DNA from 3 places in the Gordonia sp. VNK21 genome. Region 3 is predicted to be linked to each of the others. Evidence: predicted binding sites of a transcription regulator. Region 3 holds the regulator's gene; each other region holds the start of a gene.
The links. The regulator LexA, encoded in region 3, represses DNA repair genes until DNA is damaged. The targets are predictions, from matches to a motif close to CGAACANNTGTTCG.

Region 1 (9,554 bases), on a different contig from region 3:
TTGATCGAGTACGCATTGGCGTAGTTGCGAACCTTGATCACGTACGACATCGAGTTGTTGTAGACCATGACGGCCTTCTCCCAGCCCTCCGGGGTGGTCATGTCGCCGCCGGCGGAGACGCACAGGTAGCGGGCGGCCGAGAGGGCCGCGTCGTCGATGTTGTCCGGGTCGGCTTTGCCGTCGCCGTTGGCGTCCACGCCGAAGCGCTTCCAGGTCTCCGGGATGAACTGGAACGGGCCCATCGCGCGGTCGTACTCTTTGTCGCCGTCGAGTTTGCCGGCGTCGGAGTCCTTGATCTCCCAGTTGCCGCCGCTGCCGTCGAGGGCCACCCCGCGGATGGCCGGGCTGACGTCGCCGTTCGCCGCGACCGAGGAGCCGCGGTGCTCGCCGTGCTTGCTCTCCACGCCGGCGATCCCGGCCAGGGTGGTCCAGGCGATGCCGCATTCGGGGTGCTGCTGGCGCTGGATCTCGGCGGCGTTGCCGTAGGCCTCGAGGGAGGTGCGCGGGATGCCGGTGTTCTCGGCGATGGGTTCGGCCCATTCGCGCAGCAGGTCGGCGGTGCGACCGGGGGCGTTGACGTCGAGGTAAGGCTGCTGGATACCCGGGCCCGGCGGAATGCCTTCGGGGATGTCCGGCTTGTCCCACGGCAAGGTGCAGGCGGCCAGGCTCACCGCGGTGGCGGCGGCCAGGACCGTCGATACCAGCACACGGCGGGCTGGGGTGGTCGTCGCCACGGGTGGTGCACTCCTCGATCGTTCCGGCAGGCCAGGTTCGGCTCGCCGGGAAGCGTGCCACACCATGGGGGTAACGCCGCAAGTCGGCGATGAGTTCCCGGCGCGTCGCGACGGTAGGCTGATCAGCTATGAACGAGACGGTCCCGCGCCGGGGGCGCGGACGGCCGCCGGGGCCTCCGGTGGATCCGCAGGTGCGACGCGAGGAGCTGCTCGACGCCGCCGAGCGGGCGATCGGACGATCGGGGCCGGACGTCTCGCTGGCGCAGGTGGCCGACGAGGCGGGGCTGACCCGTTCGGCGGTGTACGCGGCGTTCGCCGACCGGGAGGCGCTGGTCTCGGCGCTGGCGCGGCGGCACTCCGAGCAGGTGGTGCAGCGGCTGTGGGAGGTGACCCGGCAGGTCGAGGATCCGCGGGAGCAGACCCGGCTGTCGGTGGAAGTGCTCGCGGCGTGGTTCGACGAGAACCCGGATCTGGCGACGATGCTCGATCGGCACGACGAGAACCGGTCGGGACGGCAGGGGCGGCGTTCGTTCATCGCCTCGTCGCTGGCGGAGATCCTCGAGGACGGCTTCCGGGCGCGGGGGCTGGATCCGGCGCCGGCGGCCACCTGGGCGCGCGGGCTGGTGGGCGCGGTGTCGTCGGCGGTGCGCTGGTGGGCGCAGACCCGGGAGGTGGGCCGGGACGAGCTGGTGGAGCACCTGACGGCACTGATCTGGTCCGGCTTCGACGGAGCGGGCCGGCAGTCGCCGTCCTGAACGTCTGCGGCCGACGCGCCGCACTCCCCAGGCTTGACCCGTGCCACCGTAAAAGACAGACTGTTTTTTATGACTGGTCGTCCGACACCCGCGCAGGCCGGAAGGATCACCGGCGCACAGAACTGGGCACAGATGCGCGAGCGGTATCCGGAGAAGGTCGACGCGATGGCGGCGGGGTTGATGGTCGGCGATCGGGCCGCCGACGCGGTGGTCGCCGAGCTGTTCTCGCCGGACGGGCTCGGCTGGCAGCGGACGACGGCGGCGCTGGAGGCGCCGGACCGGGTCGAGGGTCTGCCGCCTGCGCTGGCCGAGTTCGTGACCGCGGCGGGCAGTCCGCCGTCGTGGTTCGATCCGGAGCTGGCCCGAGCGGGGGCGAATGCGTGGTGGCGATTCGGTTCGCTGCAGTCGTCCACGCTGTATCAGTCGCTGATCTACGGCTATCAGGCGCGCGGCTTCACCCGGCCGTTGGTGGAGACCGGGAGGCTGACCACGGGGACGTGGGACCGGGTGCAGGCGACCGGACGGTGGGTGGCGCTGGCGACGGCACCGGAGATGATGGCCGTCGGTGCGCCCGGCTGGGTGGAGACGCTGCGGATCCGGCTGGTGCACGCGATGGTGCGGCATCAGTTGTGTGAGCGGGCCGGTTGGGATACCGAGCAGTGGGATGTCCCGATCAATCAGACGTACAGCCAGTTCACCATCACCGCCGGTTTTCTGGCGCTGCCGCTGCGGGTGGCCCGGGATATGGGGTTGCGGTATTCGGCGGCCGAGCTCGAGGCGATCACGCACCTGTGGCGCTGGATCGGCTGGGTGATGGGCGTCGACGAGGAATTGCTGCCGCGCAGCTACCGGGACGCGAAGCTGATCTACGAGATCGCGACCGCGTTCCAGATGGAGCCGGACGAGCAGGCGAAGGTTCTGGTGGACGCGCTGCTGCACGACGGCTACCAGACCGACCTGGGGTTGCCGGGTCCGCTGAACACGGCGGTGCACGTGGCGACCCGGCCGTTTCTGCGGGTGCTGTTCGCCGCGGTCTCGTCGCGCTGGGTGGAGCCCGAGGTAGCGACGGCGCTCGGGTTGCGGCGGACGCGGCTGCAGCATGTGGTGGTCCTGGCCCGGCCAGTGGTGCGTTCGCGTGAGGTGCTGCGCACGATGGGGCTGCTGGGCTCGGACCGTGATGTGGCGCAGCGCGAGTTGCGCCTGGTGACCTCGAGGCTGGGACTGAATCTGGCCGATCCGACGCTCGCCGACCGCTACACCGTCGCCTGACCCCGGAGGAGCAGACGATGAAGGCCCGTTTCCAGCTCGTCCGCGAACTGTCGTGCACGCCGCAGGCGCTGTGGCCGCTGCTGACCGATCCGGAGCAGATGAACCGGTGGTCGACGGCCCCGATCACAGTGGCCGACAACGGTATCGGCGATCGTCCGGACGGCACCGGAGCGCTGCGCACGGTCACCCTGCCCGGTCGCGGGAAGGCCCGGCTGCATGAGGTGATCGAGTGGTCCGAGTTTCCGCGCAGGCTGGTCTACCGGGTGCACGACGGCGGGCCGCTGCTGCTCGATCACCGCGGCGAGCAGCAGCTCACCGCGCTTCCGGAGGGGCGGTGCCGGCTCACGTGGACCGTCGAGCTGAGTCTGCTCTCGTCCGTGGCATCGCGGGTGGCGGCCCGGACCATCGGCCGGCAGGTCGGTGAGTCGCTCGATGCGCTGGCGCTGGTCGTCGTCGACGCCCCTGCCCCGCAGCCGGATTCGATTCCGCCGACCGATGCGCCGGTTCGGCCCGGCCCGGAGGGGACCGCGGGCCTGCTGGCGGCCGCGGAGGAGTCGCTGGCCGCGCAGCGGGCGACGGCCGACCGGCTGGCCGCGGCCGGCGACAACAAGCAGTGGTTCGCCCGGGTGTATCAGTATGTGACCGAGGAGATGATGCGCACCGCCCGCACCGATCGGGAGTTGGCCAATCCGGACTGGGTGCTGGCGCTGATCCCGGTGTTTCACGACTACTTCGCACGGAATCTGACGGCCTTCGAGTCCGGCGACGAGTGCGAACCGGCCTGGCAGCGGGCGTGGGCACTGTGTGAGAGCACCGATGGCCGGCGGCCGTCCCGGCCGGTGGTGGGCGGGCTGCTGGCGGGAGTGAGCGCCCACATCGACGTCGATCTGCCGCGCGCCCTCAGCGAGGTGCACGTCCGGCGCTACCCGGGCCGCGACCTGCGCGCCTTCCGACCCGACTATCTGCGCCTGGCGCCGGTGTTCTCGGCCGCGTCCGACCGGCTGCTCGCCGAGTTGCCGCGCCGGTTCCAGCCGTGGTGGACACCGTTGGCCGGCCGCGTCCATCCGCGGGTGCGCGACGAGCTGCTCGCCAGACGGGGCTACCACGTGGGACGGCATCGCCTGCGCGCCTTCGCCGCCGCCTGCGAACTGGTGGACGCCCGGTCTACCCACTGAAGCCGCGCACCGGGTTCAGGCGGCGTAGGGCAGGTCGGTGAGCGTCCGCCGGGCGTTGGACCGCAACGGGGGCCGGGGGCGTTCGGGGTGGGCCTGATCGACCGGCGGGACGAACCAGGGGTGCCGGTCGTGGCCGAGGATCACCGTCCAGCCGCGCTGATGAACCATGGTGTGGTGCATGCGGCACAGCAGGACGCCGTTGTCGACGCAGGTGTCGCCGCCGTCGTGCCAGGACACCATGTGGTGTGCGTCGCACCAGGAGGCCGGACGCCCGCACCCGGGGAAGGCGCAGCCGCCGTCGCGGACGGCGAGGGCCTTGCGGAGTTTCGGGGTGAACAGCCGGTGATCGCGGCCCACGTCCAGCGGAGCGTGATGGTCGTCGACGAGGACGCCGGAGAGTACTGCGTCGCAGGAGATCAAGTCGGCGGTGTCGACGCTGATCGGTCCGGTGAAACCGAGCCGGTCGGTGCTGGAGGCGAGGCCGTCGGCAGGGGTGCCGTCGCGGTCCGGTTCGGCGGCGGGCAGCCAGTTCCGGGCCGGCCGGATGAGGGTGACGTGCGGCAGCACTCCCCCGGAGGTCGGCCGCTGCGAGCCGGACAGGTAGGTGCGGATGATCTGTCCGAACGCATCGGCGCGGCGCTGCGTCGCCGACCGCGGGTCCGGTGAGCCGTCCGGTTCGGGGACCGGGCGGCAGAGCGGGTCGAGTGCCGCGTGCAGTTCTTCGGCGGTGAGCACATCGAGGTCCATCGAGCCGAGGACCCGGCCTTCGCTGTTCTGCTGCAGGCTCAGCGCGTTGAGCGCGGGGTCTTCGGCGACCGGGATCCGGTCGCCGGCCGGAGCGTCGGGTGCGAGTTCTATGGCGAGCTCGCGGGCCCGGTCCGCGATCTGGGCCGGGGTGGACTGCAGGGTCAGGCGACGGGCCAGTTCACGACGCTGATCGTCGTCGACGGACGCGCGGGTGGCGATGTGCGCGAGGCCTTTCACTACGGCGTCGGCGTGGTCGATGCTGAGCGCACCGTCGCGCAGATGTCCGGCCAGGTCCGGCAGGGACTCGAGGGTGCGCCCGACGCGGACCGCGCGGTGGGCGGCCGCCGGTGCGACACCGAGTGCGGTGAGCATGTCGGCGCCGGACTTGAGGCCTTTGCGTTTGGGGATGCCGCGCGTTTCGATCGTGGTGGTCACCGCGGCGATCAGGTGGTCGACCGTGTTGCGCAGCCGGACGGCGACGGTCATCACCGCGAGCAGTTCGTGTTCGTCGAGCACCGGCCGCGGGTCGTCGAGCAGTTGAGCCAGCGAACGTGGGCCGGGCTCGTCGGACAGGGCGCCGCGGTGCGTGGCGTCGTCGGATATGGAGCTGGTGGCAGGTGTGCGGGTGAGATCGTCGATCAGCAGATCGGCGAACGAGGACAGGGCTGTGGAATCCATCGGCGGGACTCCCTTCCGGTATCCGCCGGAGGGTGCCGGCGAGGCGGAATCGGGCGTGAATCAGCGCCCCGGCACCCGTGACGATCGGCCGCGGGTCGGGGTGGCGCGGTGGCCGCCCCGACTCTCCCTTGCGGGGCGGCCACCACCAGAAAAACTGTGAAGTTCTCAAACGACGCACGCCCACCCGAAGTGAGCTGGCCGGAGCTCCCCCGCATCGCGTCAGACCCCCGAACTAATCCCAATCTACCTCACGATATGTTCGAACACAAGTGCGAGTTTAAGCGTTCCTCAAGCTTCGTCACCGGGACTCTCACATGCCCGGCAGCAACGCCCCTACCTCGACGAACAGGCACTTTCACCGCGGCGAAGAAGTCGCGCACGCGCTCCCCCGGAGGCAGTCGGCGAGGGGCTCCGACACGAACGCTGTGTGATCGCCGCAGCCGGGTGTATTTTTGTTGAGCTTAGGTATTCCTAAGCATAGAAATCAGGAGACAAACACCGCATGGAGTTCCTCGCGAACAGCACGCCATCGGTCGGCACCCAGATGTTCGGGAGCGGCCTCATCGGGGTCCGAGAGGGCCTCGAAGCCGGAATTGTCGTAATGGTCCTGGTCGCTTTCGCGGTGAAGTCGGACCGCCGGGATGCGTTGAAATGGATCTGGGGCGGCGTGATCGCCGCACTGGCCATGACCGTCGGCACCTTCCTGGTGATCCAGTTCGGCGCCAACACGATCTCCACGCTCGGCGCTGAACTGATCGCGGGTATCGCCTCGCTGGTGGCGGTGTGCATGGTGACGTTCATGCTGCTGTGGATGCGCAAAGCGTCCAAATCGATCTCCGGTGACCTCAAGTCGGGGCTGTCGTCGGCGATGGCGATCGGTGGTCCGTCGGTGTTCGGTCTGGCCTTCCTGGCGGTGGGCCGGGAGGGATTTGAGACCGCGCTGCTGATGGTGAGCTACGCGGAGAGCGTCTCGGGCGGGGTGTGGCCGCTGATCGGTCTGCTGTTGGGGATCTGTGTGGCGGCCCTGTTGGCGGTGCTCATGTACTTCGGCGCCATCACGCTGAACCTGACGAAGTTCTTCACCTATACGGGTGTGTTCCTGATCTTCGTCGCCGCCGGAATCCTGTCGTACGGCGTGCATGCGCTGCAGGTGTACGGGTGGTTGCCGGGTGTGGGCGACATCGCCTACGACATCACCGACTGGTACGACGTGAGTTCCTGGTACGGATCGGTTCTCAAGGGCGTCTTCAACTTCGAGGCGGCGCCGACGTGGGGCCAGGTCGGCGCGTGGATCGCGTACATCGTCGTCGTCACTCCTGTTTTTCTTCTGCGTGGTCGGGTCAATCGAAAGGAAATTCCTCATGCCACAGCTGTCTGATTACCTGCGCACCGGAGTGGTTCTCGGTGTCGCAGTGGCGACCCCGCTGGCCCTGGCCGCGTGTGAGTCCAAGAGCGCCAGCGAGGGTGCGATCGGGGTGACCTCGACCAATGACGAGTGCACCCTGGAGACCAACGAGGCCACCACCGGCGCAGTGAAATTCGAGGTCACCAACAACGGCAGCAAGGTGACCGAGTTCTACGTGTACGGCAAGAACAACCGGGTGCTCGGCGAGGTGGAGAACATCGGTCCGGGTCTCAAGGGCCGGGTGACCGCCGAGATCACCGAGCCGGGAACCTACGAGGTGGCGTGCAAGCCGGGCATGGTGGGCACCGGTATCCGCCAGGAGCTCAAGGTGACCGGTGAGGTCAAGGAGAAGACGCAGGCGCCGGCCGATGTGGAGGCCGCCAAGCAGAACTACCTGAGCTACGTGCGCAAGCAGGTCGACGGTCTGGTGGCCCAGACCGAGACCTTCGTCGGGCACGTCAAGGGCGGGGATCTGGATGCGGCGCGCGCCGAGTTCGGTCAGACCCGCACCTTCTACGAGCGGATCGAGCCGGTGGCCGAGAGCTTCCAGGACCTGGACCCGGCGGTCGACATGCGGTGGGACGACACCGAGGACGGCGCCCAGCCGTTCACCGGTTTCCACCGGCTGGAGCGTTACCTGTGGCCGCCGAAGGCCGACGAGGTGGGTGACGCCCCGGGCCAGATCGCGCCGGCCGACGCCGCCGACGCGAAGAAGTCGGACACCAAGGAGAACATCGACAAGGCCGGCGACGAACTGCTGGCGAATGTGAAGCGCCTGCAGACCGAGGTGAACAAGCCGGACTTCGACTTCGAGACGCAGCTCTTTGTGCAGGGGCCGCAGGCGCTGATCGATGAGATCGCCGCGACCAAGGTCGGCGGCGAGGAGGATCGCTACAGCCACACCGACCTGTGGGACTTCGCCGCGAACGTCGACGGTGCGGAGACGCTGATCGCGTCACTGCAGCCGGTGATCTCCCAGCACGATCAGGCGCTGATGGACAAGATCACCGCGCAGTTCGCCGATGTGCGCAGCGCGATCGAGACGCTGCGCGAGGGCGACGGCTACGTCACCTACGACCAGGTGCCCGAGGCCAAGCGCAAGGAACTGTCGGACAAGATCGACGCTCTCTCGGCCACCCTGTCGAAGGTTCCGGGAATCGTCATGCAGAAGTGACGGGATCTCGTGACTGATCGCAATGTCTCCCGCCGGACGATGCTGGGGGCGATGGGCGTAGGGCTCACCGCCGCCGGCGTCGCCGGCGGGTTCGCCGGTGGGATGGCCGTCGGGCGTGACGAGGATCCGGGCGGTGATCAGACCGTGCCGTTCCGCGGTGAGCGGCAGGCCGGAATCGTCACGGCCGCACAGGATCGTCTGCATTTCGCGGCGTTCGACGTGGTGACGGATTCGCGTGACGAGCTGGTCGAGCTGCTGCAGAAGTGGACGGTGGCCGCCGAGCGGATGACCCGGGGTGAGGAGACCGAGCCGGATGGTGCGGTGGGGCTGGGCGATTACACGCCGCCGGCTGACACCGGGGAGGCGCTGGGGCTCAAGCCGGCGCATCTGACGTTGACGATCGGTTTCGGTCCGGGACTGTTCGGTCCGAGTGCCGCGTATCCGGATCGTAAGGACCGCTTCGGGATCGGCGCTCGTAAGCCGGCTGGGTTGACGGATCTGCCGGCGTTCGCGGCGGAGAAGATCGAGCCGCTGCGGAGCTACGGGGACATCTGCATTCAGGCGTGTGCCGACGACCCGCAGGTGGCCGTGCATGCGGTGCGGAATCTGGCGCGGATCGGTGTCGGGGTGGTGTCTGTGCGCTGGTCGCAGCTGGGCTTCGGCCGGACCTCGTCGACGACGCGCGATCAGGACACTCCGCGGAACCTGTTCGGGTTCAAGGACGGGACCGCCAACATGCGGTCGGATGAGAAGGACGTCCTGGACCAGTGGGTGTGGGTGCAGCCGGAGGACAATCCGGCGGCCGCGCAGTGGATGACCGGTGGGACGTATCTGGCGGCGCGCCGGATCCGGATGGACATCGAACCATGGGACCGGGCGAATCTGCTTGAGCAGGAACAGATCATCGGGCGCACAAAGGGTGAGGGTGCGCCGCTGGGACAGGAGAAGGAGTTCGACGACCCGGACTTCCAGGTCACCTCGGGCGGGGTGCCGCTGATCTACAAGGATGCTCATATCGCGGTGACCAACCCGAAGAACCGCGACGGCGTGCGAATCCTGCGGCGCGGCTACAACTTCACCGACGGATCCGACGGCTTCGGCCATCTGGACGCGGGACTGTTCTTCATCGCCTTCAACCGCGACAGCCACAAGCAGTTCATCCCCATGCAGCACGACGTCTCACGCAAAGACGCCCTCACGGAGTACCTCATCCCCAACGCCTCCGCCCACTTCGCCATCCCGCCGGGCTTGAAGGACGGCGAATACTGGGGCCAGCACCTCTTCTCCTAGCGCTCGTCGCTCCCTGCGCCTGCCGAAGGGTTGGTGGCCGAGTGCCGGCGACGAAGGAGCCGGTGTATCGAGGCCTCCCCCTTGGTGGCCGAGCACCCGCCGAGGCCTACCCCGTTGCTGGCCGACCGCCCGCCGAGGCCTCCCCCGTTGCTGGCCGACCGCCCGCCGAGGCCTCCCCCCTTGGTGGCCGAGTGCCCGCCGAGGAACGAGGCGGGTGTATCGAGGCCCACGCCCGACTACCCGAAGATCGACGTCGCCGGCGTGCGGTCGCAGTCCGGACGATTCACCGCCGGCCACGGCGGGTACGGCTCGGACCTACTCGCACGC
Region 2 (9,554 bases), on a different contig from region 3:
GGCGGTGGCGCGGCCCTATGAGGCGCACCCGTCAGAACGGCGGTGGGCCGGTGTCGCTTCTTTCGGCGGCGAGGCGCCGGTTGCGACGGAGTCGAGCGCGTTCGCGGCGGCGCCAGGCGTGTTTGGCTCGGGTGGGGCTGAGCCTGTCACCGGCCTGTGGTTGAGACCGGGGTGGGGATTCGGGTGTGGTCGTGGCGATGCTCTGGTGGCGGCAGTGCAGGTGGGTCAGTTCGGGGAAGAGCCACTGGTTCTCGGCGGGTTTGGGTGCCGAGTGCTGTTCGGGGGTGGTGGTTTCGGTCCAATAGTGGCCGGTGTCACCGTCGGGGTAGAGGTCGTCGATCCAGTCGTGCGCGAAGGTCTTCAGGGCGTGGTGGAACCGGCATTTCGGGGCGATGTTGCACAGGCAGGTCGGTCCGCCCGCGGCCGGGTCGAGCTGGTCGTATTCGGTGGTGTGGTCGAGTTCGCACGCCCATGCCGGGCGGTCGCAGCCGGGCACGGTGCAGGTGCCCCACAGGAACCTGATCACCACCTCGGCGGTCGTGGCCAGCCGGTACGGGTCGCTGGGCAGGGCCATCGCGGCCAGCCGAACCGACTGCGGGTGTGGGCTATCGCCCCGGCGTGGTGCCGGGGTGTCGGGGCGCGGTGTACTTCGCTGTTCGGGGCCGCCGCCGGTGTTCGCGTGCAGGTAGGACGCGATCGCCGCGTCGAGGAGCCGTTCGAGACCGGAGTCGAACGCGTCGTCACCCCAGTGCGGGCCGTCCCCGTCTGAGCTGTCCCCGTCTGAGCGGCCCCTATCTGGGTCGTCCGGGTGGGGTTCGGTGATGTCGTCGAGGTTCAGGGGCCGGAGGCGGGTGTCGGGGCGTTGGGCGAGGTCGCGGACGTGCCGGCCGGAGATCGGGCCGTGACCGTCGAGAACACCCGGCCCGGCACCGCCGTCGAGGGTCTCTCGGCGGCAGATCACGTGGATGACGATCCGCGCCTGCCGATCCGACACCGCCTGATCGTCCAGCATTGCGGTGCAGGTGACCGGATCACCGCATTCGCAGGTGAACGCGACCCCGCGCAGCCGGGCCGTGGCCGCCGCCGACCGGCGCTGGGCCTTGGTCCGTGGATCGTTCGGGCACACCCCGGCGATCAACGCCTCGAGTGCGGCCATCGCCAAGGCCACGTCCTCGGCCGAAGCGGTCACCGTCAGCGCCGACAGACCACCGTCGAGGGGCCGGGAGGTCACCCGTTTCTTCGCTGCGGCGGCGTCCTCACGGCGGCGGATCGCCTCGGGATCGCAGACCATCAACACCCGATCCACCAACCGCTGGAGCCGGCCGGTCGTCCCCGGGCCGCCCTCACCGAGCACCTCGGCCAACCGGCGATCGATCGCGGCCATCGCCACAGGGTCGTCGACCAGCGCGGTACGTGCCACCACACGCTGGAACTGCCCGACCGTCAGCACTCCGGCACGCAACAACCCGGCCACCAACGGCAGCCGATCCCTCGCGGCGAGCGCCTCGTCCAACAGTGTTTCGGCCGCACGCTGGGAGATGCGCAGCATCACGGCCAGGCGGGCCGCGGTCGACGAGTACGGGTCACACACCCGTGCCGCCAGTTCACGACGCCGCTGACGGTCGAGGTCCCCGCGATCGGCCGCGGCGGTGTACTCGTCGTAGAACCGGGCCTGCACCAGATCACAGATCTGCGCCGCACCCCGATACTTCGCCCACGCCAGAAACGACTCACCCCGCGTCGCGGTCTGCACGTACGTCATCCAATCCGCGGCCTGCTGCACCTCACCATCGGCCTCACACGCCCCGACCAACCCGATCACCGACAGATCCGCACACTCCCACCCACCACGCACATCATGACCGTCAACCGGACCCGAACCCACGATCGACACCTCCCCCGACAGCGCCAGACGAACACCATGATGTTCGCTCTCTAGTTCCAATCTACGCCGCGATATAAGTTCGCACAAGTGTTCGATTGAAGAAATCTCAAATGATTGTTTTGTCGGTGTTCCTGCAGGTCAAACCCATGTCCCGATAGTGCCCGTCAGTAGTCGCGGCCGGCGTGAATCCGCGCGATCAGCTCCTCGCCCGCGGTGAAGCGGCGCAGGTTCTCGGTGAGGAAGGGTGCCATCTCCCGGGTCAGACCGCTCGACGGGTTCGCGATGTGCGGGGTGACGATGATGCGCTCCGACGAGAAGATCGGGTCGTCGTCGGCGGGCGGCTCGGGATCGGTCACATCGAGTGCGGCGCCGGCGATCTCACCGGCCTCCACCGCGTCCACCAGCGCGGCCTGATCGATCAGCGGGCCACGACCGACGTTGACGATCCAGCAATGCCTCGGCAGTGCGGTGAGCACCCGAGCGTTCACCAGATGCCGGGTCTGCGCGGTCACCGGTGCGGCCAGCACCACGTGGTCGGTCGCCGCCCACACCTCGTCGAGCCGGTCGTGTGTCAGCACCTGATCGGCGCCGGGAACCTCGCGGCCCGAGTGGTTCACCGCGAGAACCCGTGCGCCGCATGCCTTCAGCCGCGGAACCAGCGCGCGCCCGATGCCGCCGGCCCCGACGATCGCCACCGTCGAACCGCGCAGCGTCGTCACCCGTGGATCCAGCTCTGCGGCCCAGCGCCCGGCGCGGACGGACGCTGCGATCTGCCGCAGTCCGGCCAGCAGCAGCCCCAGCGCATGCTCGGCCACCCCTTCGGCGTAGAAGCCCGACGCATTGGTCCACAGTCGCCGATCGTCGATCACCCCCGCAGCGGTGAAACCCTCGATCCCGGCGGTCTTGAGCGCGACGTACTCCACCGTGTCCGGCAATGCGGGGAACTCCCCCGGCGTCCCCAGCCACACGAGCACCCGGGCCCGGGCAAGGTGGGTGACCACCCCTCCGGAGGCCTCCACCGCGGCCACCGCCTCCGGGTCGGCTACGGGTTCGACGGCGACGGTCAGCAGGGCATCGGTCATGCCTCCATGATGCCTCGCACAGCCGGGGTCTGCGCCTACCATCGGGTCGATACCGCTCTCCGGAAGGATTCGTCATGGCACTGCGCGAGATCACCTTCGCCTCGGCGAACGGGCGGGACACCGTCCACGGCTGGATCTACAGCCCCGCCACGCAGCCCCGGGCGATCGTCCAGATCGTGCACGGCCTCGGCGAACACTCCCGTCGCTATCTGCACATGATCTCGGCCCTGCTCGACGCCGGCTTCGTGGTCGCCGCCGACGACCACGCCGGTCACGGCGCCACCGCGGTGGCCTCCGGGGTCTGGATGGACACCGGTGAGAACGGCGCCCGCGCGGTGGTCGACGACGAACGCACCCTGCACGATCTGACCGTCGATGCCTTCCCCGGACTCCCCCACATCGTCTTCGGCCACAGCTGGGGCTCGATGATCGCCCGCAGCTACGCCGAGCACCACGGCGACGATCTGACCGCCCTCGCCCTCTGCGGGGTCGCCGCCCAGATCGTCGGTATCGACCGGCACCTCGACCGGCCGGCACTGGCCGCCGCACTCGCGCAGGGCCGCGGTGAGGAGCCCGGTGCGGAGTTCATGGGCGCGATGTTCACCGGCATGATCGAGCGCTTCCCGGACGCCGTCAACGGCAACGAATGGATCGCCCGGGAACCGGCAGTGGTGGCCGATCACGCCTCCGATCCGCTCAACGCGCTCGCCGATCCGATGACGGTCCGCTTCGTCGGCGACTTCGTGGACCTCTACGACGCGGTCAACGACGGCTGGGCCGAGCGGGTGCGCACCGATCTGCCGGTGCTGATCCTGGCCGGCGCCCAGGACCCCGTGGCCAACTACGGCGAGGGCGCCTTCCACGTGGCCAACGCCCTGTGGTCGAGCGGTAATCGCGACGTCCGCACCGTGGTCTATCCCGGTGTGCGCCACGAGATCCACAACGAGCCGCCGACGCGCGCCGCCGTCGAGCACGAGCTGATCGACTTCGTGAACGCGCAGATCGGCTGAGCAGCCGTCGATTCCGCTACCGGGCGCGCGGATGCGCCGTCGCGTACACCTCGCGCATGGTGTTGACGGTCACCAGCGTGTACACCTGCGTGGTGGTCACCGAGGAATGCCCGAGCAGTTCCTGCACCACACGCACATCGGCGCCGCCGTCGAGCAGATGGGTGGCGAAACTGTGCCGCAGTGTGTGCGGTGAGACGTCCTTGTCGATCCCTGCCCGCTCGGCCGCGTCGACGAGCACCTGCCAGGCGCTCTGCCGCGACAGCCGGCCGCCGCGCGCATTGAGGAACAGCGCCGGACCGCCCTTCTTGGCGAGCGACGGACGACCGCGCACCAGATAGGCGTCGACGGCCGCGACCGCCGGCCGGCCGATCGGCACGATCCGGTCCTTGCCGCCCTTACCCCGCAGCACCACCGACCGGTCCTCCAGGTCCAGGTCGTCGACGTCGAGCCCGGTCACCTCGGAGATCCGGGCCCCGCAGCTGTACAGCAGCTCGAGCAGAGCCCGATCACGCAGTGCGCGTGGATGATCGGCCGCACCGGCCGCCTCCAGAATGGCCAGCACCTCGTCCACCGGGAGCGCCTTGGGCAGCCGCCGCGCCGGTTTCGGAGGCCGGACAGCGTGGGCCACATCGGTATCGACGAGCCCCTCCGCCGCAGCGAACTTGTGCAGTCCACGGACCGCCACCAGAGTCCGGGCCACGGACGAATCGGCCAGCGCCGGCTGCCCGGCATCCGGATCGCCCTTGCGCAGCTGCACCAGGAAGTCGCGCACCGCCGCCTCGTCGACGTCCCGCAGCGCGGCCAGCCGCCGGCCGGCGAGGAAGTCGCGGTAGCGTTCCAGATCCCGCCGGTAGGACGAGACCGTGTTGGCAGCCGCGCCCCGCTCGACCACCAGATGGTCCAGATAGCGCTGCACCACCTCGGCGACGTCCTGTTCCGGCACGCTGATCTCCTACGGGTGCTCGCCGGACTCGCGGCGGGCCGCGAACCGGGTGGACCGGTCGCGCCACGGCGCATCGGCCGATCGCAACGGCGCCCCGGACTGCTCGGCGGCGTACAGGGCCAGAATGCCCGCCGCCGCACTGGCATTGACGATCTCCCCCGCCAGCACCGCCGCCACGGCGTCGGCCGGATCGAGCCAGTCGATCGTGAGATCGGCCTCCTCGTCGGCCACTTCGCTGCGCGGCACCTCGGTGAGGTCTTCGGCCAGGTACACCCGCAGCGCCTCGTCGGTGAATCCGGGTGAGGACAGCAGGTCTGCCAGGGTGTGCCAGCGGCGCGCCGCCAGCCCGGCCTCCTCGGCCAGTTCCCGCTGCGCCCCGGCCAGCGGCGACTCGCCGGGCCCGCCGTCGAGCAGGCCGGCGGGCAGTTCCAGCAGCCGGCGCCCCACCGGATGCCGGTACTGGTTGATCACCGCGATCCGGCCCTGCGCATCGCGAGCGAGAACGACGACCGCACTGAGGTGTTCGACCACTTCGCGTTCGGCGGTGCGGCCACCGGGCATGGTCACCTGATCGCGTCGCAGCGCGACGATCGCCCCGTCGTACACCGTCTCCGATCCGGTGACGGTGAACGCGTGCGATCCCGGTCCGCTCACTCCGGTGCAGCCGCCGGACGATCGGTCGCCGGCGTCTCGGCGAAGGCGGCATCGTCGACGGCGCCGTCGTCCAGAGCGGTCGCGTCGTAGCCGTCGAGCTCCACCGGAAGCCGCTGCGAGGCCTTGTATTTCACCGCGGCCTCGATGAACGCCGAGAACAGCGGGTGCGGGCGGGTGGGACGGCTCTTGAGCTCCGGATGCGCCTGGGTGGCCACCAGGAACGGGTGCTGCTCGCGCGGGTACTCGACGAACTCGACGAGCGTGCCGTCGGGCGACGTGCCGGAGAACACCAGACCGGAGCCGGAGATGGTCTCGCGGTAGGCGTTGTTCACCTCGAATCGGTGCCGATGGCGCTCGGAGATCTCGGTGGCACCGTATGCGCGCGCCACCTGGCTGCCCGGGATGAGCGTGGCCGGGGAGGCACCCAGGCGCATGGTGCCGCCCAGGTCGGCGTCGCCGGCCACGGCGGCCTCCTGATCGGCCATGGTGGCGATCACCGGCGCGGTGGTGTCCGGATCGAATTCGGTAGACGATGCCTCGGCCAGGCCCACCGAGCGGGCCGCCTCGATGACCACGCACTGCAGACCCAGGCACAGGCCCAGCAGCGGGATCCCGTTCTCCCGCGCGTACTTCACGGCGCCGAGCTTGCCTTCGATGCCGCGGATGCCGAAGCCCCCGGGGATGAGGATCGCGTCCGCGTCGCGCAGGGCGGCGTGCGCGCCCGCCGGCGACTCGCAGTCGTCGGAGGGCACCCAGACGATCTCGGTGCGCGCATAGTGCGCGAAGCCGCCGGCGCGGACCGCCTCGGTCACCGACAGGTAGGCGTCGGGCAGGTCGATGTACTTGCCGACGATCGCCACCGTGACCGTCTCACGCGGCGAATGCACCCGCTCGAGCAGATCGCCCCACACCGTCCAGTCCACATCCCGGAACGGAAGCCCGAGCTGGCGGACCACGTAGGCGTCGAGCTGCTCGGAGTGGAGCACCTTGGGGATGTCGTAGATCGACGGCGCGTCCGGAGTGGAGATCACGCCGTCGATGTCGACGTCGCACATCAGCGCGATCTTCTTCTTCAGCGAGTCCGGCACCGGCCGGTCGCAGCGCAGGATCAGCGCGTCGGGCTGGATGCCGACACTGCGCAGCGCCGCCACCGAATGCTGGGTGGGCTTGGTCTTGAGCTCACCGGACGGCGCCAGGTAGGGCACCAGCGAGACGTGCAGGAAGAAGACGTTCTCCCGGCCCACCTCGTGCCGGATCTGCCGGGCCGCCTCGATGAACGGCTGTGACTCGATGTCGCCGACGGTCCCGCCGATCTCGGTGATCACCACATCGGGCACCTCACCGCTCGAATCCGGCTCGTGCATCGCGAGCATCCGGCTCTTGAGCTCGTCGGTGATGTGCGGGATCACCTGGACGGTGTCGCCGAGGTATTCGCCGCGGCGCTCCTTGGCGATGACCGTCGAGTACACCTGACCGGTGGTCACATTCGCCGAACCGGACAGGTTGCGGTCCAGGAAGCGTTCGTAGTGGCCGATGTCCAGGTCGGTTTCGGCACCGTCCTCGGTGACGAAGACCTCTCCGTGCTGGAAGGGGTTCATGGTGCCCGGGTCGACGTTCAGATACGGGTCGACCTTCTGCATGGTCACGCGCAGTCCGCGGGCCGTGAGAAGCTGACCGAGGCTGGAGGCGGTCAGACCCTTGCCGAGCGACGACGCAACACCTCCGGTGACGAAGATGTGCTTGATCTCCGGCTGCCCGTGACGCAGTGTTCGCAAAAGAATTTCTCCCGTCGGGATGAATACCTACGGGACTTCAGCTTATCAGCAACGCTGCGGGAACGACGGACCCGTCAGGGCGCGCCGCAGTGCGTCTCACTTCTGTTCGGCACCCACCGTGATCGCCGTCGCACCCGGTCCGGTGCCGTAGGCCCCCGATCGGCCGTTGGCCTCCTCGTCGAGGGCCAGCACCACCGTCGTCCGGCCGATCTGGTCCTGCACGTCGTCGACCGTCGAGAGCGCATTGCCCAGTGCGGTGTCGCCGCGGACCGCGGCGATCGCGGCACCGCCCTGCGCGGAGCCGTCGCGCCCGGCCAGTACTCCACCCCGGGCGTGCGTGGCCATCGCCACCGCGAGGCGGCCCACCAGCATGCCCTGGGCCCCGGCGTCGTCGCCCAGGGATCCTCCGGTCACCACCAGCAGCAGATCCGCCGGCTCGACGGTGCGATCGGCGTAGTCGATGAAACCGCCGGTCCGCAGCGACTGCAGGACCGTCGACCGGTCCGCCGCACCCGCGGCCTTCTGGCCCTCCCGGGTGAGCAGCGCCGTACCCAGCAGGTCTCCGAGCCGGGAACCGGAGTCGGTGTACTCGACCCGCAGCTGCTGCCCGGTCGGGATGGTCTGGTCGATGATCGAGCTCAGCTTGGCCGCGTCGCCGTCCTTCACCAGGGTGTCGGTCAGGGCGATCTGCCCCGAGTATCCGGCGCCGGCATCGTTGAGCAGGCCTTTGAGCTCCTGCACGTCGGCCTCACCGGCGTCGGGTGCGGTCACCACCAGCACGGACTTGCCTTTCAGCAGGCCGTCGACCAGCCGCGGGCTGACGGCGCCGATGAAGGCGCCGTCCTGGTTGACCCGACGACTCAGGTCGTCACGTTCGTCCTGCAGCTTGCTCAGCTTGTTCCGGTCGGTCCCGGTGAGCGAGTTCAGCTGGTCGCCGATGAAGCCGGAGCCCAGGAACAGACCCACCGCCAGGGCCAGGAAGACCGCGATCAGCGAGATCGCGTGCTGACGCATGGAGATCATTGACTGTTCCGCAGTCCGCTGACCCAGTCGGTGAAGTCGCCCCAGCGATCGACGATCCAGTCGCCGATGTCCGCGCCGGTGCTGCTCATCGCCAGCGCGGCGATCACCACGATGAGGGCCGCGAGCACCAGCATGGCGATCGCCACCCCGCTGACGCGGCTCTGGTACAGCGTGGAGACGGCTTTGGCGTCGACCAGCTTCTGCCCCACCTTGAGCCGGGTGAGGAAGGTCGACGGGATCTGCTCGCGGAGGCTGCGGTCGAAGAAGTCGTTGATGCCCCCGCCCAGACCCACGGCGACGATGAGGTCGGCACCGTGGTGGTCGGCCAGCAGCAGCGCCAGGTCGCCGGCGCTGCCGGCGGCCGGGAAGGTGACCGCCCCGACCCCCAGGTCCTGGATCCGCTCGAGACCCGAGGCGTGGCCGTCCGGATCGGCCGGCAGAACCAGCTCCGCGCCGCACTTGAGGGTGCCGGTCTTGATGTCTTCGGGGTCGCCGACGATCACCGACGGACGGTAGCCGGCCTTCATCAGCGTGTCCGCTCCCGAGCCGACGCCGATCATGATCGGCTGATACTCCTTGATGAACGGTTTGAGGTTCTTCAGGTCGACGGTCCGGTCGGGTCCGTCGCCGACCACCACCACGTGGCGTCCTTCGAGCGTGGTGTGCAGTTCGGGGATGCCGACCCCGTCGATCAGCAGCGGCGATTCGCTGCGGATGAACTCGATGGTGTTGCCGGAGAACGCCTCCAGATGGTCGACGAGCCCGGTCTTGGCGTCGAGCATGCGCTCGGCCACCTCGGTCTCGCCCAGTTCGGTGCCGCGGGCCACCACCCGGTCGCCGATGTAGAGCCGGTCGTCGTGCAGCCGGACCTTGCTGCCCTCCTTGACCCGGGCGAAGACCTCCGTGCCCACCGCGTCGAGCAGCGGGATCCGGTTGGCCGCCAGCACTTCCGGCCCCAGGTTCGGGTACCGGCCGGTGATCGACGGCGAGGCGTTCACCACGGCCGCCACCTCCGCGGCCACCAGCTGGTCGGCGGTGATGCGTTCCAGATCCACCTCGTCGAGGATGACGACGTCACCCGGGCCGACCCGGTCGACGAGCCGTTTGGTCTTCTTGTCGATCCGGGCGATCCCGATGACACCGGGCAGTTCGGTGGTGGTCCGTGAGAGCAGAGCTGGCATC
Region 3 (9,554 bases):
CGGACAAGACCAGTGCGCGCACCGCGGTCAAGGTGATGACCGACGGAATCCTGCTGCGCGAGATCTCCACTGATCCGCTGCTGCGCCGGTACGACACGATCATCATCGACGAGGCGCACGAGCGCAGTCTCAACATCGACTTCCTGCTGGGCTATCTCAAGCGGTTGCTGCCCCGGCGGCCCGATCTCAAGGTGATCATCACCTCGGCGACCATCGAGCCGGATCGTTTCGCCCGGCATTTCGCCGGCCCCGACGAGCAGGTCCCCATCCTGGAGGTCTCCGGGCGCACCTATCCGGTGGAGGTCCGCTACCGACCGCTGAGCACCGACGACGACGAGCACTCGGATCTCGATCAGATCGCTGCGATCGACCGGGCGGTCGGCGAACTGTGGTCACAGGAGCGCGGCGACATCCTGGTCTTCCTGCCCACTGAACGCGACATCCGCGACACCGCCGACGCCCTCAAACGCCGCACCGGCGGCGGAACCGAGATCGTCCCGCTCTACGCCCGGCTGTCGGTGGCCGAGCAGCAGAAGATCTTCACTCCCTCCGACGGCCGCCGGATCGTGTTGTCCACCAACGTCGCCGAGACCTCGCTGACCGTTCCGGGCATCCGCTACGTGATCGACGCGGGCACCGCCCGCATCTCGCGCTACTCCACCCGGACCAAGGTGACCCGGCTGCCGGTGGAGAAGATCTCGCAGGCCAGCGCACGGCAGCGGGCCGGACGCTGCGGCCGGGTCGCGCCGGGCATCTGCATCCGCCTCTACACCGAGGACGACTTCGACGCCCGGCCCGAGTACACCGATCCGGAGATCCTCCGGTCGAACCTCGGCGCCGTCATCTTGTCGATGCTCTCGCTGCGGCTGGGTGACGTCGCGGACTTCCCGTTCGTACAGCCGCCGGATGCCCGCGCCATCCGCGACGGCATGAATCTGCTCTCCGAACTCGGCGCGGTCACCGGCATCGATTCGGCGACCGCCGATCTCACCCCGGTCGGCACCACTCTGTCGCGGCTGCCGATCGATCCGAGACTGGCCCGGATGCTCGTCGCCGGCCGCGACAACGGTTGTCTCGATCACGTGCTGGTGATCGTCGCCGCACTGTCCCTGCCCGATGTGCGCGAGTTCCCGGCGGACCGGCGGGAGGCCGCCGCCGCGGCACACCGCGAGTACGCGGTGCCAGGATCGGAGTTCCTCAGCCGGCTCAAGCTCTGGTCGTACCTTCAGGAGCAGCGGGACGCGATGTCGGGCAACGCCTTCCGTCGCTGGTGTGAACGGAACTTCTTGCACTATCTGCGCATCCGGGAGTGGACGGATCTGCATCGCCAGCTCCGGCGCACGGTCAAGGATCTGCGCTGGGAGGTGCCAGAGACCGCGATCGACGCCGACGCGATCCATCGCTCGCTGCTGGCCGGCCTGCTCACCAACGTCGGCGCCCGGGTCCACAACGACGCGAAGAACGGCGCATCGTCGCCGGCGGCCTCCGGAAAGGACCGGCGGCGCGGAGAATCGCGCGAGTATCTGGGCACCCGCGGCACCAAGTTTCTGATCTTCCCCGGTTCGGAGCTGGCCAAGAAGCCGCCGGGCTTCGTGATGGCCGCCGAGCTGGTGGAGACCTCCCGGCTGTACGCGCACACCGTCGCCGCCGTCGAACCCGAGTGGGTCGAGCAGCTCGCCGGCGAGCTGGTGACCCGCAGCTACAGCGAACCGGCCTGGTCCACCCGCCGTGGCGCTGTCACCGCCGTCGAGCGAGTGAGCCTCTACGGTGTCCCGCTGGTCACCGGCCGGCGAGTCAACTACGGATCCATCGACCCGGTGACCTCCCGGGAGATCTTCATCCAGGCCGCACTCGTCGAAGGCCGGTGGCGCACCCGTCACGCCTTCTTCGCGCACAACGCCTCGGTCCTCGCCGACGCCGAGGAGGCCGAGCATCGCGCCCGGCGCGCAGGGGTCCGGCTCTCGGATGAGGCCCTGTACGACTTCTACGCGCAGCGCATCCCGGCGAAGGTGGTCTCCGCCCGCCACTTCGACAGCTGGTGGAAGAAGGCGTCCCGCACCGACCCCGCCCTGCTGAACCTGCACGCCGAGGATCTCCGGCAGGACGACGGCCCCGACCCGGAGGACTTCCCGGAGGCCTGGCAGCAGGGCGCCACCCGCCTGGCACTGGCCTACCACTTCGAGCCGGGCACACCCGAGGACGGCGTCACCGTACTCATCCCCCGGCCGCTGCTCGCACACATCACCCCGACCGGCTTCGACTGGCTGGTTCCGGGCCTGCGCGTCGAGCTGGCCACCGCGCTGATCAAGTCACTGCCCAAGGGGCTGCGCAAATCGCTCTCCCCGGCCCAGCGCTACGCCGAACTAGCCCTCGACGGCCTGGCTCCGCGCACCCGACCGCTGCGCACCGCACTCGCCGAGCGGCTCAGCGAGATCACCCGGACCAGCCTGAGCCCCCAGGACTTCCGCGTCGACGCCCTGCCGCACCACCTGCGCATGCACTTCGCCGTGGTCGACGATCAGGGCGCGATCCTGCGGCGCGACGATGACCTGACCGCACTGCAGCAGCACTTCGCTCCGCGCACGGCTCCGGCCGCCGAGACCGTGGTGTACCGCGACTGGACCGCCGACGGTATCGGCACGCTCGCCCAGCAGCAGACCGAGACGGTCGCCGGCCAGCAGGTGGTGACCTTTCCGGGGCTGGCCCCGGCCGGCGACGGCGTGCGTCGGCTCGCCCGGACCTCGGCCGCGACCCGCGATGCGGGGGTGGCGGCGTCCGTCCAGGTGCTTCTCGAGATCGCGATCAGCCCGCCGAGCCGTAAGCTGGTCAACGGCCTGCCGCCGGCCGACAAGCTGGCACTGAGCCAGAATCCCTACCCGGACAACGACTCTCTGCTGGCGGACTGTACCCGCCGGGCCATCGCCGACGAACTGGTCCGACGTCCCGAGGTCGCCGGGCTGCGCGAGCCACGGGAGTTCGCGGCACTGCGCGACGAGCTCTCACCGGTGGTCCGCCAGGCCGCCCCCGAGTATTTCCTGCTGGCGGTCACCGCACTGCGGGAGACCACCGAACTGCGCCGGGCGATCGACGCCCGATCCGGTTCGGCGGCCGCCGACGACGTGGCCGAGCAGCTCGGCGAACTGGTCTTCGACGGCTTCGTCGCACTCACCCCGCTACGCCGGCTGCGCAGCCTGCCACGCTATCTGCAGGCCGCACGGCTGCGACTGGAGTCGCTGCCCGGCTCGACGGCACGAGACGCGGCCGGCATGGCCGTGCTGGACCGCGTCTTCGCGCACTGGAATCAGCGGCTGGCGCAACTGCCCGAGGGCCGGCAGCAGGCGCTCAGCGAGCAGATCGCCTGGCCCATCGAGGAATTGCGGGTCAGTCTGTTCGCGCAGCAGCTCGGCACCGACGGGCCGATCTCGGAGAAGCGTGTCGTCAAGGAGATCGACGCCTTCCGCTGACCGCCCGACGGCCGGACTCAGCTCGCCGGTGTGCGTCCGGCGCGGTCACGCCGCAGATCGTCGATCTCGCGCTGGAAGTCGTCGGCCGAGTCGAACGACCGGTACACCGAGGCGAACCGGAGGTAGGCCACCTCGTCGAGTTCGCGCAGCGGCCCCAGGATGGCCAGTCCCACTTCGTTGCTCGGGATCTCGGCCGATCCGGAGGCGCGGACGGCGTCCTCGACGGTTTCGGCGAGTTTGGCGAGGGCGTCCTCGTCCACCGCGCGGCCCTGGCAGGCCCGGCGAACCCCCTTCATCACCTTCTCGCGGCTGAACGGCTCGGTGACCCCGTTGCGTTTGACCACGGCCAGCACTGCGGACTCGACCGTGGTGAAACGGCGCCCGCAGGCACTGCAGGATCGCCGGCGCCGGATGACCAGCCCATCGTCGGACGCGCGGGAGTCGACTACTCGGGTGTCGTCGTTCTTGCAGAACGGGCAGCGCATGGCCTCCAGCCTACCCGTGCGGCACCCGGCGCAGCGCATGGCACTCCCCTCCCGGTTCCGCGGCCTCAGCGGTACCGCGGCACCACCAGGGCCTGCCCCGGACGCAGTCCCGCCGAGGAGAGATCGTTGAGTTCCCGCACCACATCGATCACCCCGGACGGCGGCAGATCCGGAGCGATCCGCCGGGCCAGTGCCGTCAGCGACTCCCCGCTGCGCACGTGCACCACTTCGGTGACGCTCGGCGTACCGGTGGCGGCCTCCTGCGCCTGGCCGCCGACCAGGGCCAGCACCCACACCAGCCCGGCGAGCACCACCCCGGCGAGCAGTCCGGCGGCCCAGCGCCGGCGCCGCACGATCTGCGCCGACGGCCGCACCGGGCGGCCCACCGCGGCACGCACCGGCGGCGCGGTGTTCGAATCCGCCGATCGAACATCCATACCGCCCCCGCGAGTCCCCCGGTCGGGGGACATCCGGGCCGTGCGGGCGGTTCCGCGGCGCCGTTCGAGCCGGCGTCCGGTCGGCCGGCAGGGCTGTTCGACGTCCGTCCGGCGCACCGGCGCGGGGCCGGCGACACGGGGAACATCGCAGGTCATGACGGCCTCGACAGCCGATCCCGAGGTCTGTGCGGGGCGGTGGAGCACGCTCTGCGTCATCGCCTTCTCCTATCGTTCAGGTGTTCGATGAACTCTTGTTCGATAGTAAACACCACCCCTCGGACATTGTCTGCAACACGTCGAACAATTGTTTGAAATCTGTGACCGAGCCGACTAGATTGGCGATATCACCACCAGGAGAGGACGCACGATGACCGACGGTCCCAGCAACAGCGATATCCCGGCCGGTGCCGACGGTCCGGAGCTGTCGACGGCCACCCTCGAAGCCTCACTGACCCAGCGGCAGCGCGAGGTGCTCGAGTACATCCGCAGTTCGGTGCGTGAGCGCGGCTATCCGCCGAGCATCCGCGAGATCGGCGAGGCCGTCGGCCTCACCTCCACGTCCTCGGTGGCCCACCAGTTGCGCACCCTCGAGCGCCGCGGTCTGCTCAAACGCGATCCTCACCGTCCGCGGGCGGTCAACGTCCGTGACGACAACCGCACCCCGCCGTCCGGCGGCGCGGCGGCGGTCGCCGAATCCGACGATCAGCTGCCCGCACCGGCGTACGTCCCCGTGCTGGGCCGGATCGCGGCGGGCGGGCCGATCCTGGCCGAGCAGGCAGTCGAGGACGTCTTCCCACTGCCCAAGGAGCTCGTCGGAGAGGGCTCGCTCTTCCTGCTCCGGGTGGTCGGCGAGTCGATGATCGACGCGGCCATCTGCGACGGCGACTGGGTGGTGGTCCGCCAGCAGAACGTGGCCGAGAACGGCGACATCGTCGCCGCGATGATCGACGGCGAGGCCACCGTGAAGACCTTCAAGCGGGTCGACGGCCACGTCTGGCTGATGCCCCACAACGAGCACTTCGAGCCGATCCCCGGCGACGACGCCGCCGTCCTCGGCAAGGTGGTCACGGTGATGCGCCGAGTCTGACGGCGGCGCGCGTCAGGGCCTCAGTCCGTCAGGACTTCAGTCCCTCAGTCCGTCAGGATTTCAGTTCCTCAGCGCGGTCCGCGCGGCGTCCCGGGCCGCCTGTGCGCTGTCCGCGGCCGTCGCCGCAGCGGCGGCGGCCCGGCACTGGTCGAGCGTCACCGAGCCGAGCTGCAGACCCACGGCCGGCCCGGCCTTCGCGGCCGCCGACAGCGAGGTCACGCCCAGGCCCACCAGCACGCAGGCCAGCAGCGGATCGGCGGCCGCTTCGCCGCACACCCCGACCTGTTTGCCCTGGGCGGCGCCGGCGGCACCGACGCGTTCGATGAGACTGAGCACGGCCGGCTGCCAGGGATCGGTGAGCGAGGCCAGTTCCGGGGACATCCGGTCCGCGGCCATCGTGTACTGGGTCAGGTCGTTGGTGCCGATCGAGACGAAGTCCACCTCGGCCAGGATCTTGTCGGCCTGAATGGCCGCCGAGGGCACCTCCACCATGACACCGGGGATCATGCCGCGCGCGCGGACCTGGCCGGCGAATTCCCGGGCCTCGGCCACCGTGGCGATCATCGGGGCCATCACCCAGGGGGTGGCCCGGTCGCCCTCCGCGGCCTGCGCCAGCGCGTCGAGCTGGTGCTCGCGGATCTCCGGGTGCAGCGCGATGATGCGGTTGCCGCGCACCCCCATCGCCGGATTCGCCTCGTCCCGATGGTCGACGAACTTGAGCGGCTTGTCCGAGCCGGCGTCGAGGGTCCGGATCACCACCTTCTGCCCGGGGAAGGCATCGATGACCTCCCGGTACAGCTCGGCCTGGTCGGCCACCGAGGGCTCGTCCGCACGGTCGAGGAAGGCGAGCTCGGTGCGGAAGAGCCCCACGCCCTCGAGGACTCCCGGCTCCGCCGCGCTGCGCGCGGACGCACCGTCGGCCACATTGGCCAGGATCAGCACCTCGTGGCCGTCAGCGGTCCGTCCCGGGCCGCGCCACGCCGCCGCGCGCTCGGCCAGTTCGGCGGCGGCGCGGGCGGCCGCCGAGACCGCCTCGGCATCCGGATTCACCCCCACCGTTCCCAGGCCTCCGTCGACGAAAGCCGTTGCACCGGTGGGCACCTGGTCGAGATCGGCGATGGCCACCACGCACGGGATGCCGAGCTGGCGGGCGATGATCGCCGTGTGGCTCGACGGCCCACCGAGGCGGGTCGCCAGCGCGATGATGCGGCCCGGATCGAGACCTGCGGTGTCGGCCGGCGCCAGGTCGTCGGCGCACAGGATCGACGGGACGTCGGGGGTGGGGATACCCGGCTCGGGAAGGCCCAGCAGTTCCGCGACGACGCGATCGCGGACGTCCTTGAGGTCGGTGACCCGCTCGGCCATCAGACCGCCGACCTTGGTGAACATCTCGACGAACTGCTCGGTGGCCGCGGCGGCGGCGGCCGGGGCGGGAGTGCCGTCTCCGATGAGCTTGCCGGCCGCACCGAGCCAGCCCCGATCCTTCGCCAGACCCGCGGTGGCGGCCAGCACCTCGGCCGCCGCACCGGAACTGCGGGAGGCCCGCTCGGTCAACCTCCCGGCGACGGTGTCGGCCGCGGCGGCCAGCCGTTCCTTCTCCGCGTCGCGGTCGTCCTCCGGAATGGTGGCGGCGTCGCCGAGGTCCGGTTCGGGCCGGTCGCCGGGCCGGATGACCGGACCGTAGGCCAGTCCGGCGACGACCGGAGTGCCGGTGACGACCGGGTCGGCGCCGTAGGTGTGCGCGGGATCGACGGACTGCATGCTCTTGGGCCTTTCGTTCAGCGAGTCGGCGGAAAACCGCACATTTCCACAGAAATCAATGTAAATACAGATGTGACAGTGTTGATTCGGGCACGGGACCCCGTCAACCAGGACTCTACTCAGGACGGTGGAATGTACGCGGAGGAACGGCAGCAGGCCATCGCGAACGAGGTTCGCGAGCGGGGCCGGGTCTCCGTGGCCGAGTTGTCCCACCGCTTCGACGTGACCGGTGAGACCGTCCGGCGCGACCTGGCCGTACTGGCCCAGGCCGGTCAGGTCACCCGGGTGCACGGCGGCGCAGTCCGCACCGACGTGGGGGTGATCGTCGACGAGGCCGACCTGCCCGCCCGTCAGCGATCGCACCAGCCGGAGAAGAAGGCGATCGGTGCCGCGGCCCTGGAACTGCTGCCGCCCTCCGGTGGCACCGTCCTCTTCGACGCCGGCACCACCACACACCAGGCGGCCTCCGCTCTGGCCGCGGCGCAGCCCGCCGACACCCGGCTGACCCTGGTGACCAATTCGCTGCCCATCGCCGCCACCCTGACCGACGCCTGCTCGGCCGGGGCGCAGCGCCGCGAGGTGCTGATGACCGGCGGCCGGCTGCGTCCGAAGACCCAGGCCGCCGTCGGTACGGCGACGATCGAGCAACTCGGCCGGCTGCGGCTCTCCGTCGGTTTCCTCGGCACCAACGGCTTGAGCGTGCGGCACGGCCTGTCCACACCCGATCCGGATGAGGCCGCGGTCAAACGCGCGATGATCGCCGCCGTCGATCGCGTCGTGGTGCTGGCCGACTCCTCCAAGATCAACCGGGAAGACCTGGTGAGCTTCGGCGACCTCGACGAGGTGGACGTGCTCATCACCGATCGCGGCATCGACGCGGCCTTCGCCGCCGAGCTGGCCGCCAGGGACATCGAAGTGGTGATCGCATGATCGTGACCGTGACGGCCAATCCGAGTGTGGACCGCACCATCGAATTGACCGGCGAACTGCGCCGCGGCCAGGTGCTGCGGGCGGCGGGCTCGCAGAGCCAGCCCGGCGGCAAGGGCATCAACGTCGCCCGCGCCGTGGCCGCCGCCGAACTGGACGTGCTGGCCCTGCTGCCGGCCGCCGACGGCGACCCGTTGCTGAACCAGCTCGACCAGACCGGACTGCCGTATCGCACCATTCCGGTGTCCGCACCGGTGCGCACCAACATCACGGTGGTCGAACCGGACGGCACCACCACCAAGATCAACGAGCCCGGGGCGGCCCTCACCGACGCCGCTGTGGACGCCCTGACCGATCAGGTGCTGGCCGCCGCTCAGGACGCCGGCTGGCTGGCGCTGTGCGGCTCGGTGCCGCCGGGACTGCCGCTGGACTGGTACGGCCGGATCATCGGCCGGCTCACCGGCAGCGGGGTCCGCACCGCCGTCGACACCTCCGGATCACCGCTGGCCGCCGCCGCCGAAGCCGGGGCCGCACTGCTCAAACCGAACGCCGAGGAGCTGGCCTGGCTCACCGGTGCCGACGGCGCCGCGATGGAGGCGCAGGCCGCCGCCGGCGATCCGTCGGCCGCGGTGACCGCCGCCGCGGCGCTCGCCGCCCGCACCGGCGGCGCCGTCCTGACCACGCTCGGCGGCGCCGGTGCCCTGCTGACCACGCCGGAGGGCACCTGGCAGGCCACCGCGCCGCGGATTCAGGTGCGCAGCACGGTCGGCGCCGGTGACTCGTCCCTGGCCGGTTACCTGATCGCGCACAGCCGCGGCGCGGGCCCGGAAGGGCTGCTGGCGACAGCCGTGGCCTACGGCTCGGCCGCCGCCGCCCTGCCCGGCACCACCCCACCGACTCCCGGCCAGACCGATCCGTCCGCGGTGACGGTGCGGCGACTGTCCTGACCCCCCAGAATCCCCCGTCCGAAGGAAGTTGCGATGTCCGAACCGATCATCACCACCGAGCTGGTAGTGCTCGACGTCGATGCCGGCGCCGACGCCACGTCGGTGATCACGACCCTGGCCGGTGTGCTCGCCGACCACGGCCGGACCACCGATCCCCAGGCGCTCATCGACGCGGCCGTCGCCCGGGAGAGCAAATCCCCCACCGGCCTGCCCGGAGGCCTGGCCATCCCACACGCCCGCGTCGCGGGAGTCACCACCGCGTCCCTGGGCTTCGCCCGGCTGAGCACGAAGGCCGACTTCGGCGCGCCGGACGGTCCGGCCGACCTGGTCTTCCTCATCGCCGCCCCGGACGGGGCCGGCAGCGAGCACATGAAGCTGCTGAGTTCGCTGGCCCGTGCCCTCGTCCGCCCGGAGTTCGTGCAGGCCCTGCGTGACGCGCCCGACGC

Region 1: a site for LexA is predicted at 5,619-5,632, ahead of ACJMNC_RS12950 (DUF222 domain-containing protein). Genes of this name have one in related genera too.
Region 2: a site for LexA is predicted at 1,966-1,979, ahead of ACJMNC_RS10015 (DUF222 domain-containing protein). Genes of this name have one in related genera too.

Annotation. Positions count from the first base shown of each region.
Region 1 covers NZ_JBJURU010000011.1:2,979-12,532, reverse strand. The annotation lists gene ACJMNC_RS12970 (lytic transglycosylase domain-containing protein) at 1-689, opposite strand, end outside; gene ACJMNC_RS12965 (TetR family transcriptional regulator) at 863-1,489, shown strand; gene ACJMNC_RS12960 (oxygenase MpaB family protein) at 1,559-2,758, shown strand; gene ACJMNC_RS12955 (DUF5995 family protein) at 2,776-3,933, shown strand; gene ACJMNC_RS12950 (DUF222 domain-containing protein) at 3,949-5,358, opposite strand; gene efeU (iron uptake transporter permease EfeU) at 5,861-6,736, shown strand; gene efeO (iron uptake system protein EfeO) at 6,720-7,937, shown strand; gene efeB (iron uptake transporter deferrochelatase/peroxidase subunit) at 7,947-9,227, shown strand.
Region 2 covers NZ_JBJURU010000008.1:7,352-16,905, reverse strand. The annotation lists gene ACJMNC_RS10015 (DUF222 domain-containing protein) at 32-1,762, opposite strand; gene ACJMNC_RS10010 (NAD(P)-dependent oxidoreductase) at 2,050-2,967, opposite strand; gene ACJMNC_RS10005 (alpha/beta fold hydrolase) at 3,042-3,977, shown strand; gene xerD (site-specific tyrosine recombinase XerD) at 3,994-4,920, opposite strand; gene ACJMNC_RS09995 (NUDIX domain-containing protein) at 4,930-5,574, opposite strand; gene ACJMNC_RS09990 (CTP synthase) at 5,571-7,349, opposite strand; gene ACJMNC_RS09985 (copper transporter) at 7,446-8,372, opposite strand; gene steA (putative cytokinetic ring protein SteA) at 8,369-9,554, opposite strand, start outside.
Region 3 covers NZ_JBJURU010000001.1:266,793-276,346, forward strand. The annotation lists gene hrpA (ATP-dependent RNA helicase HrpA) at 1-3,464, shown strand, start outside; gene nrdR (transcriptional regulator NrdR) at 3,482-3,949, opposite strand; gene ACJMNC_RS01370 (LysM peptidoglycan-binding domain-containing protein) at 4,015-4,386, opposite strand; gene lexA (transcriptional repressor LexA) at 4,754-5,473, shown strand; gene ACJMNC_RS01380 (phosphoenolpyruvate--protein phosphotransferase) at 5,534-7,234, opposite strand; gene ACJMNC_RS01385 (DeoR/GlpR family DNA-binding transcription regulator) at 7,367-8,164, shown strand; gene ACJMNC_RS01390 (1-phosphofructokinase family hexose kinase) at 8,161-9,108, shown strand; gene ACJMNC_RS01395 (fructose-specific PTS transporter subunit EIIC) at 9,142-9,554, shown strand, end outside.